One region of the Streptomyces sp. 142MFCol3.1 genome, then DNA from elsewhere that is predicted to be linked to it. Evidence: riboswitches for the same ligand, from Rfam matches in the RefSeq annotation. Region 1 holds a riboswitch; the other holds the start of a gene.

Region 1 (4,203 bases):
GGTGGCTCGACGTGAAGACGTCCGGCGACGTCGAGGTCCCGGTCATCGAGGCCGCCGTCGACGCGGAGCTCGCCCGGTTCGCCGAGGAGGGTCCCACCGCCGAGGAGATGGAGCGGGCGCAGGCCCAGCTCGAGCGCGAGTGGCTGGACCGGCTGGGCACGGTCGCGGGCCGCGCCGACGAACTGTGCCGGTTCGCCGTCCTGTTCGGCGACCCGCAGCTCGCCCTGACCGCCGTGCAGCGCGTCCTCGCCGTCACCGCGGAGGAGGTCCAGGAGATCGCCAAGGCCCGGCTGCGCCCCGACAACCGCGCGGTGCTCGTCTACGAGCCGGTCGCCGAGGCCCCCCAGACCGCCGAAACCACCGACGAGGACGAGGAGTCGGCGAAGTGACCGAGCTCGCGAGCATGGATTTCCACCCGCAGCCCCAGGCGGGCGAGGCCAAGCCCTGGGCGTTCCCGGCCCCCGAGCGGGGCACGCTGGACAACGGCCTGACGGTGCTGCGCTGCCACCGCCCCGGCCAGCAGGTCGTCGCCGTCGAGGTGCTGCTCGCGGCGCCCCTGGAGGCCGAGCCGGCCGGTCTGGACGGCGTCGCCACCATCATGGCGCGGGCCTTCTCGGAGGGCACGGACAAGCACTCCGCCGAGGAGTTCGCCGCGGAGCTGGAGCGCTGCGGCGCCACGCTGGACGCGCACGCGGACCACCCCGGCGTGCGTCTGTCGCTCGAAGTCCCCGTCTCCCGCCTGCCCAAGGCGCTCGGTCTGCTGGCCGACGCCCTGCGGGCACCGGCGTTCGAGGACAGCGAGGTCGAGCGGCTGGTGCGCAACCGGCTGGACGAGATCCCGCACGAGTCGGCCAACCCGGCCCGCCGCGCAGCCAAGGAGCTCTCCAAGGAGCTGTTTCCGTCGACCTCGCGCATGTCGCGCCCGCGGCAGGGCACCGAGGAGACCGTCGAGAGCATCGACTCGGCGGCCGTGCGCGCCTTCTACGAGAAGCACGTGCGTCCCGCGACCGGGACCGCGGTCATCGTCGGTGACCTCACCGGCGTCGACGTCGACGAACTGCTCGGCGACACGCTCGGCTCCTGGACCGGCTCGTTTGCCGAGCCGCGCCCGGTGCCGCCGGTGAGCGCCGACGACACGGGCCGTGTGGTCATCGTCGACCGGCCAGGCGCCGTCCAGACGCAGCTGCTCATCGGCCGTGTGGGGGCCGACCGGCACGACCGTGTGTGGCCCGCCCAGGTGCTCGGCACCTACTGCCTCGGCGGCACCCTCACCTCACGTCTGGACCGGGTCCTGCGCGAGGAGAAGGGATACACCTACGGTGTGCGGGCGTTCGGCCAGGTCCTGCGGGCCGCGCCGTCGTCCGCCGCGGGCACCACGGGCGTGGCGATGCTCGCCATCAGCGGCTCCGTGGACACCCCGAACACGGGTCCGGCGCTCGACGACCTGTGGAAGGTGCTGCGCACCCTCGCCGCGGAGGGTCTGACCGACGCGGAGCGGGACGTCGCCGTGCAGAACCTGGTCGGTGTGGCGCCCCTCAAGTTCGAGACCGCGGCGGCCGTGGCGAGCACACTCGCGGACCAGGTCGAGCAGTTCCTGCCCGACGACTACCAGGCGACGCTGTATCAGCAGCTGGCCGCGACGGGCACCGTGGAGGCCACGGCGGCCGTCGTGAACGCCTTCCCGGTGGACCGGCTGGTGACGGTCCTGGTGGGCGACGCCGAGCAGATCAAGGAGCCCGTCGAGGCCCTCGGAATCGGTGAAGTGACCGTCGTGACTGCCGAGTAGGGCGGCGCGACGTCTCGGAGGCCCAGGTGACGCTTGCGTCACCTGGGCCTCGCTTTGTCCGGACTTCCTCCTCGATTTGTCCTTATTGGTAGAGAGGTTGTCGTCTGCCCTGTGGCATGCACTACAAAAACCGTGATCCGTTTGTTGTTTGGAAGACGCCCCGTCTAGCGTCGATCCGGCTGTTCGCCAGGCAGTGCGCCGCGCCCGCGGCACCGGACAGTCATCGCCGAGTCCCCGTACGGCGCGAGCCAGGGGAGCCGGGGACCCATTCGCAGTCCCTGGGGTGAATCGGACGCCCTCCCGGAGGGGGTCCGTAGGAGACCTTCCTGCTCCGAACCCGTCAGCTAACCCGGTAGGCGAGAGGGAAGGAAAGGACCAGCCCCTACATGGCGTTCACCTGTGGCACCGGGAAGCATCGTCGTCCGAGCCGCGTGAAGCGCACCACCACGAACGCCGTCGGCGTCGCGGCGCTCACCACCACCGGCGTCGTCGGGGCGCTGGCCGCACCCGCGCTCGCCGCGGAATCGTCCGTCGAGCAGACCGGACTGACCCCGGTCGTCACCCTCGGCGACTCGGTCGCCGAGCAGATCGACGAGCAGGCCGCGGCGCAGCAGCGCGCCGCCGACGAGGCCGCGGCGCTGAAGAAGGCCGAGGAGGCCGCCCGCAAGCGGGCCGCCGAGGAGGCCCGGAAGGAGCGTGAGGCCAAGGAGCGCGCCGCCCGCGAGGCCGAGCGCAAGCGCCTCAACTCCTTCGTCCTGCCGATCACCGGCTCGTACGTCTCCACGGGCTACAAGACCGGTGGCAGCCTCTGGTCCTCCGGCAGCCACACCGGCGTCGACTTCCACGCGGCGTCCGGCACCCCGGTCCACGCCGTCGGCTCGGGCACGGTCGTCACGGCCGGCTGGGGCGGCGCCTACGGCAACCAGGTCGTGATCAAGATGCACGACGGCACGTACACCATGTACGGCCACCTGTCGTCCATCGGCGTCTCCGTCGGCCAGGCGGTCACTCCGGGGCAGCGGATAGCCCTCTCCGGGTCCACCGGGAACACCACCGGACCGCACCTCCACTTCGAGGCCCGTACGACCGCGGAGTACGGCTCGGACATGGACCCCGTCGGCTACCTCCGCGCGCGCGGTGTGAGCGTCTGACGCACCTGCGCACGCAGGGCACTGACGTCCCACGCGCCGCCGCTCGCGCGGTGTGTACCTCGACGTCCGCTCCGCGGCTTCTTCACGACTTCGGATGCCCCGGCTCACCGAGCCGGGGCATCGTCGTTTCGGCCGGGCACCTGTCCAAAAAATATCCATGGATTCCGGCCTCCCGTCGGAAATTCCGGCAGCCTGCAATAGAGTCACTGAACAGGCGTCAATCGATGGCGTTTCGCGGGCATTAAAGCGGAGGTCCGGTCATGCGTATTCCGGCGCACTCGGTATGCACGGCGATCCGTGACGACATCGTCGCGGGCGTCTACGAGCGCGGCAGCCGGCTCACCGAGGAACTGCTCGCCCGCCGCTACGGCGTCTCGCGCGTCCCGGTGCGCGAAGCGCTGCGCACCCTGGAGGCCGAGGGCTTCGTCGTCACCCGGCGGCACGCGGGCGCGTGTGTCGCCGAGCCGACCGAACAGGAGGCGTCGGACCTGCTGGAGATGCGGATGCTGCTGGAGCCGCTGGGTGCGGCGCGGGCCGCGCAGCGCCGCACCGAGGCCCACCTGAAGGTGCTCCGAGGCCTGGTCAGGCTCGGCCAGGAGCGCGCCAGGAGGGGGCACAGCGAGGATCTGCGCTCCTTGGGCGGCTGGTTCCACGAGACCCTCGCGCAGGCCTCCGGCAGCCCGGCGCTGACCTCCACGCTCGCCCAGCTGCGGCACAAGATCGCCTGGATGTACACCGTGGAGGTGCCGGCCGGCCCGGCGGAGTCCTGGGCGGAGCACGGCGGGATCGTGGACGCCGTCGCGCGGGGTGACAGCGAGCGGGCGCGGTCGATCACGGCTCTGCACGCGGAGCGCGCGACGGCCGCGCACCGGCTCCGCTTTCCCGGCGGCGGGGACCGGACGGAACGTGTGAGGACTTCGCAACATCCCGTAAACATGACGGGCGTGCGGCATTAACACGGGCGCCGTATACAAAGAAGGGTAATTCGCGGGGGATTATTTCTGCTGCCCGGAAACGGGAAAAGAAAAGGGCTCGTCCGAGATTCTCGGACGAGCCCTTCGGTCGATGTGCGGGCCGGCGTTCTCTCGCCTTTCGGGGCGAAGGCCGCCGTCGCCGGCAATGCGCTCAGACGGTCTCCGGGAGCTCCTCGAGCCCCTCGGCGACGAGCTTGGCCAGGCGGTCGAGGGCGGCGTCCGCACCCTCGGCGTCGGAGGCGAGGACGATCTCCTCGCCGCCCTGGGCGCCCAGGCCGAGGACCGCGAGCAT
Region 2 (4,203 bases), on a different contig from region 1:
GCGCTCGCCGACCAGCGGCTGTCCAAGAACCCGGCCCATCACGACGAACCCGCCCATGCCAAGGGGAAGACGGGCATCCCGGGCGAACGCAAGGCCGAGCTGATGACCCATCTGCTGAACATCGATCCGCCGGACCACACCCGGCTGCGGCGGCTGGTCAGCAAGGCGTTCACCCCGCGCAGGGTGGCGGAGTTCGCGCCTCGCGTGCAGGAGCTGACCGACCGGCTGATCGACCGGTTCGCGGGCGAGGGCTCCGCGGACCTCATCCACGACTTCGCGTTCCCGCTGCCCATCTACGCCATCTGCGACCTGCTCGGCGTCCCCCGCGAGGACCAGGACGACTTCCGGGACTGGGCAGGCATGATGATCCGGCACGGCGGGGGTCCGAGGGGCGGGGTGGCGCGGTCCGTCAAGAAGATGCGCGGCTATCTGGCCGACCTCATCCACCGCAAGCGGGAGGCGCTGCCCGAGCACCCCGCACCCGGTGAGGACCTCATCTCCGGACTCATCCGCGCCTCCGACCACGGCGAGCACCTCACCGAGAACGAGGCCGCCGCGATGGCGTTCATCCTGCTCTTCGCGGGATTCGAGACGACGGTCAACCTCATCGGCAACGGCACCTACGCCCTCCTCACCCACCCCGGGCAGCGGGCCCGCCTCCAGGCCTCCTTGGCCGCGGGGGAGAGGGGACTGCTCGAGACCGGGGTCGAGGAACTCCTGCGCTACGACGGGCCGGTCGAACTCGCCACCTGGCGGTTCGCCACGGAGCCCGTGCGGATCGGCGGACAGGACATCGCCCCCGGCGACCCCGTCCTCGTCGTCCTGGCGGCTGCGGACCGTGACCCCGCACGGTTCGAACAGCCGGACACGCTCGACCTGTCCCGGCGTGACAACCAGCACCTCGGATACGGCCACGGCCTTCACTACTGTCTCGGCGCGCCGCTCGCCCGTCTGGAGGGGCAGACCGCGCTCGCCACGCTCCTCACCCGCCTGCCCGATCTGCAACTCGCTGTGGATCCGGCCGATTTGCGCTGGCGCGGCGGCCTCATTATGCGTGGATTGCGGACACTTCCGGTGGAGTTCACGCCGATCACGTAGGCATGCCGCGGAACGGCGTCCCGACGTCCGGCGTGTGACGGTCCGTCACATCTGTGATCTTCACGTGATCTGTGCTGCATCGACTTGTGACAAGCGTTCGAGTACGGATACGTTCACCCAGCAAGGCGGCCCATCTGCCGCTGTAGTCACCTGCTGTCACGCGAAAGGCTTCCGCATGCTCTCCGGGAACGGCCGTCACCGTCGCCCCCGTCAGGCCCCGGCCCTCATCGTCGCCGCAGGAGTGACCGGATCGGCCATCGCGATCCCGTTGCTCGGCGCCACCAGTGCGAGCGCCGCCGACGGCACCACATGGGACCGGGTCGCGGAGTGCGAGAGCGGCGGCGCCTGGAGCGCCGACAACGGCAACGGCTACTACGGCGGCCTCCAGTTGACCCAGGACAACTGGGAGAGGTACGGCGGTCTCGTCTACGCCCCGAGCGCCGACCAGGCCAGCCGCTCGCAGCAGATAGCCATCGCCGAGAAGGTCCTCGACGGCGAGGGGCTCACGGCCTGGCCGACCTGCGGGCCGCTCTCCGGGCTCAGCAAGAACTCCGGTCACGTCGAGGTCGACACGGGCCTGGGCAACGGCTCCTCGAACGAGGGCGGTTCTTCGGACTCGTCCGGTTCGTCCTCTTCATCTGATTCTTCCGACTCCTCTTACCCGTCCGGTTCGTCCTCCCTGACCGACACCTCGCGCGAGGGCGGGAACTCCACCAAGTCCGACACCTCGTCCGACGGGGGCTCCCAGGACTCGGACCGCTCGGACCGGGCGACGCCCAAGAGTGATGAATCGGGCAAGTCGGGCCGGAGTGACGAGTCTTCGGAGGCGTCCGAGGGCGGCACGGGCGGAGCCGGTCGCCACCGCGGTGACAGCGCCGACGAGGACGCGACGGAGGGCGCGGGTGACGCCCGCGAGGACGGCGCTCCGGGACGGCACGCCTCCCGCGACTCGGGTTCCGCGCGTGAATCGGCCGACGGTTCCTACACCGTGCGCAACGGCGACAGCCTCTCGACGATCGCCGACACCCTCGACCTGCCGGGCGGATGGTCCGGGCTGTACGACGCGAACAAGAAGACGGTCGGCGCCGACCCCGACCTCATCCTGCCCGGTCAGAGCCTTGCAGTTGATGCCGAATCGGGCGAAAAGTAGCGGGAGTTCGCGTCACGGTTCGCCGCGGAATGTCCGGTTTGGCGTGAGTGAGAGATGAGTCTCAGAGGCCCTGATCGTCTTTGGAATTCCGTCGATCGCATGCCTACGGTCGTGACCGCTCGCCACAGCGGGCCCCGACGGTCGCAACGCCGAATCCTGCCGACAGCCGTACGGGAACAGTCGACGCGTCAAGCGCCGTGGGCAGGAGCGGGGGACCCAAGGTAAGTGCCGCGACCGGTGGTTGAACCGGGAGCGGCTAGGGGTGGAGCCGAGCGCTGGAGCGCACGGCCGGGCACTCACCCGCCCGAACCCGACAGCTCACCTCGCAGGCGTCGGTGAGGGGATCCTCCATGCTGTTTTCCGACAAGGGCAAGCACCGTCGTCCGTCCAAGGCCGCACGTGTCGCCGCCCTCGCCGGTGTCACCGGTGTCGCCATCGCCGCTCCGCTGATGGCCGCCGGCAACGCCTCCGCCGCCACCGCGTCCGAGTGGGACGCCGTCGCCCAGTGCGAGTCCGGCGGCAATTGGGCCATCAACACCGGCAACGGCTACTACGGCGGCCTGCAGTTCTCCGCCTCCACCTGGGCCGCGTACGGCGGCACCGCCTACGCCGGCACCGCCGACAAGGCCTCCAAGGCCCAGCAGATAGCCGTCGGCGAGAAGGTCCTCGCCGCGCAGGGCAAGGGCGCCTGGCCGACCTGCGGCACGGGCCTGTCGAGCGCCACCTACAACGGCGGCACCGCCGACTCCGCGTCGAGCACCCCGAGCACCACCACCCGTACGACGGAGCAGCCCGCCTCGCGTTCCGCCGAGCGCCCGGCCGCCGAGAAGACCGTCACCACCCCGGCCGGCGAGAAGGTCAAGAAGGGTGACGGCGAGTACAAGGTGGTCAAGGGCGACACCCTCAGTTCCATCGCCGAGAAGAAGCACGTCAAGGGTGGCTGGCAGCAGCTGTTCGAGCTGAACAAGGACATCGTCGACGACGCCGACTTCATCTTCCCGGGCCAGCAGCTGCACCTCGGCTGACGGCCCTCGCGCGGCGGCCGCGGCCCCCCACCGGCCTCCGTGCCCCCGTCCGCGTCCGCAGCCCCACCTGCGGCCGCGCCCCCACCGGGCGTGTGCGGTCCGGACCGGCGTCCACGCCGTCCGATCCGCACCGCCGGCCGCGGTCCGGCACAGGTCCACGAAGGGTCTCCGCCGGCCCATGGCTCTCCCCTCGAGGAGGTCTCCACACCGGAGGCCTCGTGAGGGCCCCCGTCCCCACGGGCTCCCCGCCCCGGCACGTGTTCCCCCGCACGCGCCGGGGCGGGGCTTTTCGTGCGGGGTGGTATTTCATGTACGGGGCAGGTTTTTGTTCCGTTCGGAAACAATTTACGCTCGGTTCTGCTCAAGGGGTGGTCGTCAGGCTGGCCGATCCCCCCGAGGCGGTTAGGCTCATGTCGCGAAGCCGTCCCAGGCTTCGCGCCGTGCCGGGCCCGGTGTCCGGCGTACCCGCGTCACATCCCAGAAGGAGATGCTCGTGCCGTCCATCGACGTCGTCGTAGCCCGGGAAATCCTGGACTCCCGAGGCAACCCCACGGTCGAGGTCGAGGTCGGCCTCGACGACGGCAGCACCGGTCGTGCCGCCGTCCCGTCCGGCGCCTCCACCGGTGCCTTCGAGGCCATCGAGCTCCGCGACGGTGACCCCAACCGCTACCAGGGCAAGGGTGTCGAGAAGGCCGTCCTCGCCGTCATCGAGCAGATCGGCCCGGAGCTCGTCGGCTACGACGCCACCGAGCAGCGCCTGATCGACCAGGCGATGTTCGACCTGGACGCCACCGACAACAAGGGCTCGCTGGGCGCCAACGCCATCCTCGGCGTCTCGCTCGCCGTCGCGCACGCCGCCTCCGAGGCGTCCGACCTCCCCCTCTTCCGCTACCTGGGCGGCCCGAACGCGCACCTGCTGCCCGTTCCGAT

Evidence for each region. Region 1 has a riboswitch for cyclic di-AMP ahead of H305_RS0121940 (M23 family metallopeptidase). Riboswitches for the same ligand answer to the same signal wherever they lie in the genome.
Region 2: another riboswitch for cyclic di-AMP. It lies ahead of H305_RS0131115 (transglycosylase family protein); the one in region 1 lies ahead of H305_RS0121940 (M23 family metallopeptidase).

Annotation. Positions count from the first base shown of each region.
Region 1 covers NZ_AUKV01000014.1:150,585-154,787, reverse strand. Annotated here, with positions in the region: gene H305_RS0121950 (M16 family metallopeptidase) at 1-389, shown strand, start outside; gene H305_RS0121945 (M16 family metallopeptidase) at 386-1,786, shown strand; cyclic di-AMP (ydaO/yuaA leader) riboswitch at 2,001-2,160, shown strand; gene H305_RS0121940 (M23 family metallopeptidase) at 2,173-2,937, shown strand; gene H305_RS0121935 (GntR family transcriptional regulator) at 3,198-3,893, shown strand; gene H305_RS0121930 (HPr family phosphocarrier protein) at 4,063-4,203, opposite strand, start outside.
Region 2 covers NZ_AUKV01000024.1:100,474-104,676, reverse strand. Annotated here, with positions in the region: gene H305_RS0131125 (cytochrome P450 family protein) at 1-1,098, shown strand, start outside; gene H305_RS0131120 (transglycosylase family protein) at 1,274-2,248, shown strand; cyclic di-AMP (ydaO/yuaA leader) riboswitch at 2,432-2,595, shown strand; gene H305_RS0131115 (transglycosylase family protein) at 2,599-3,273, shown strand; gene eno (phosphopyruvate hydratase) at 3,761-4,203, shown strand, end outside.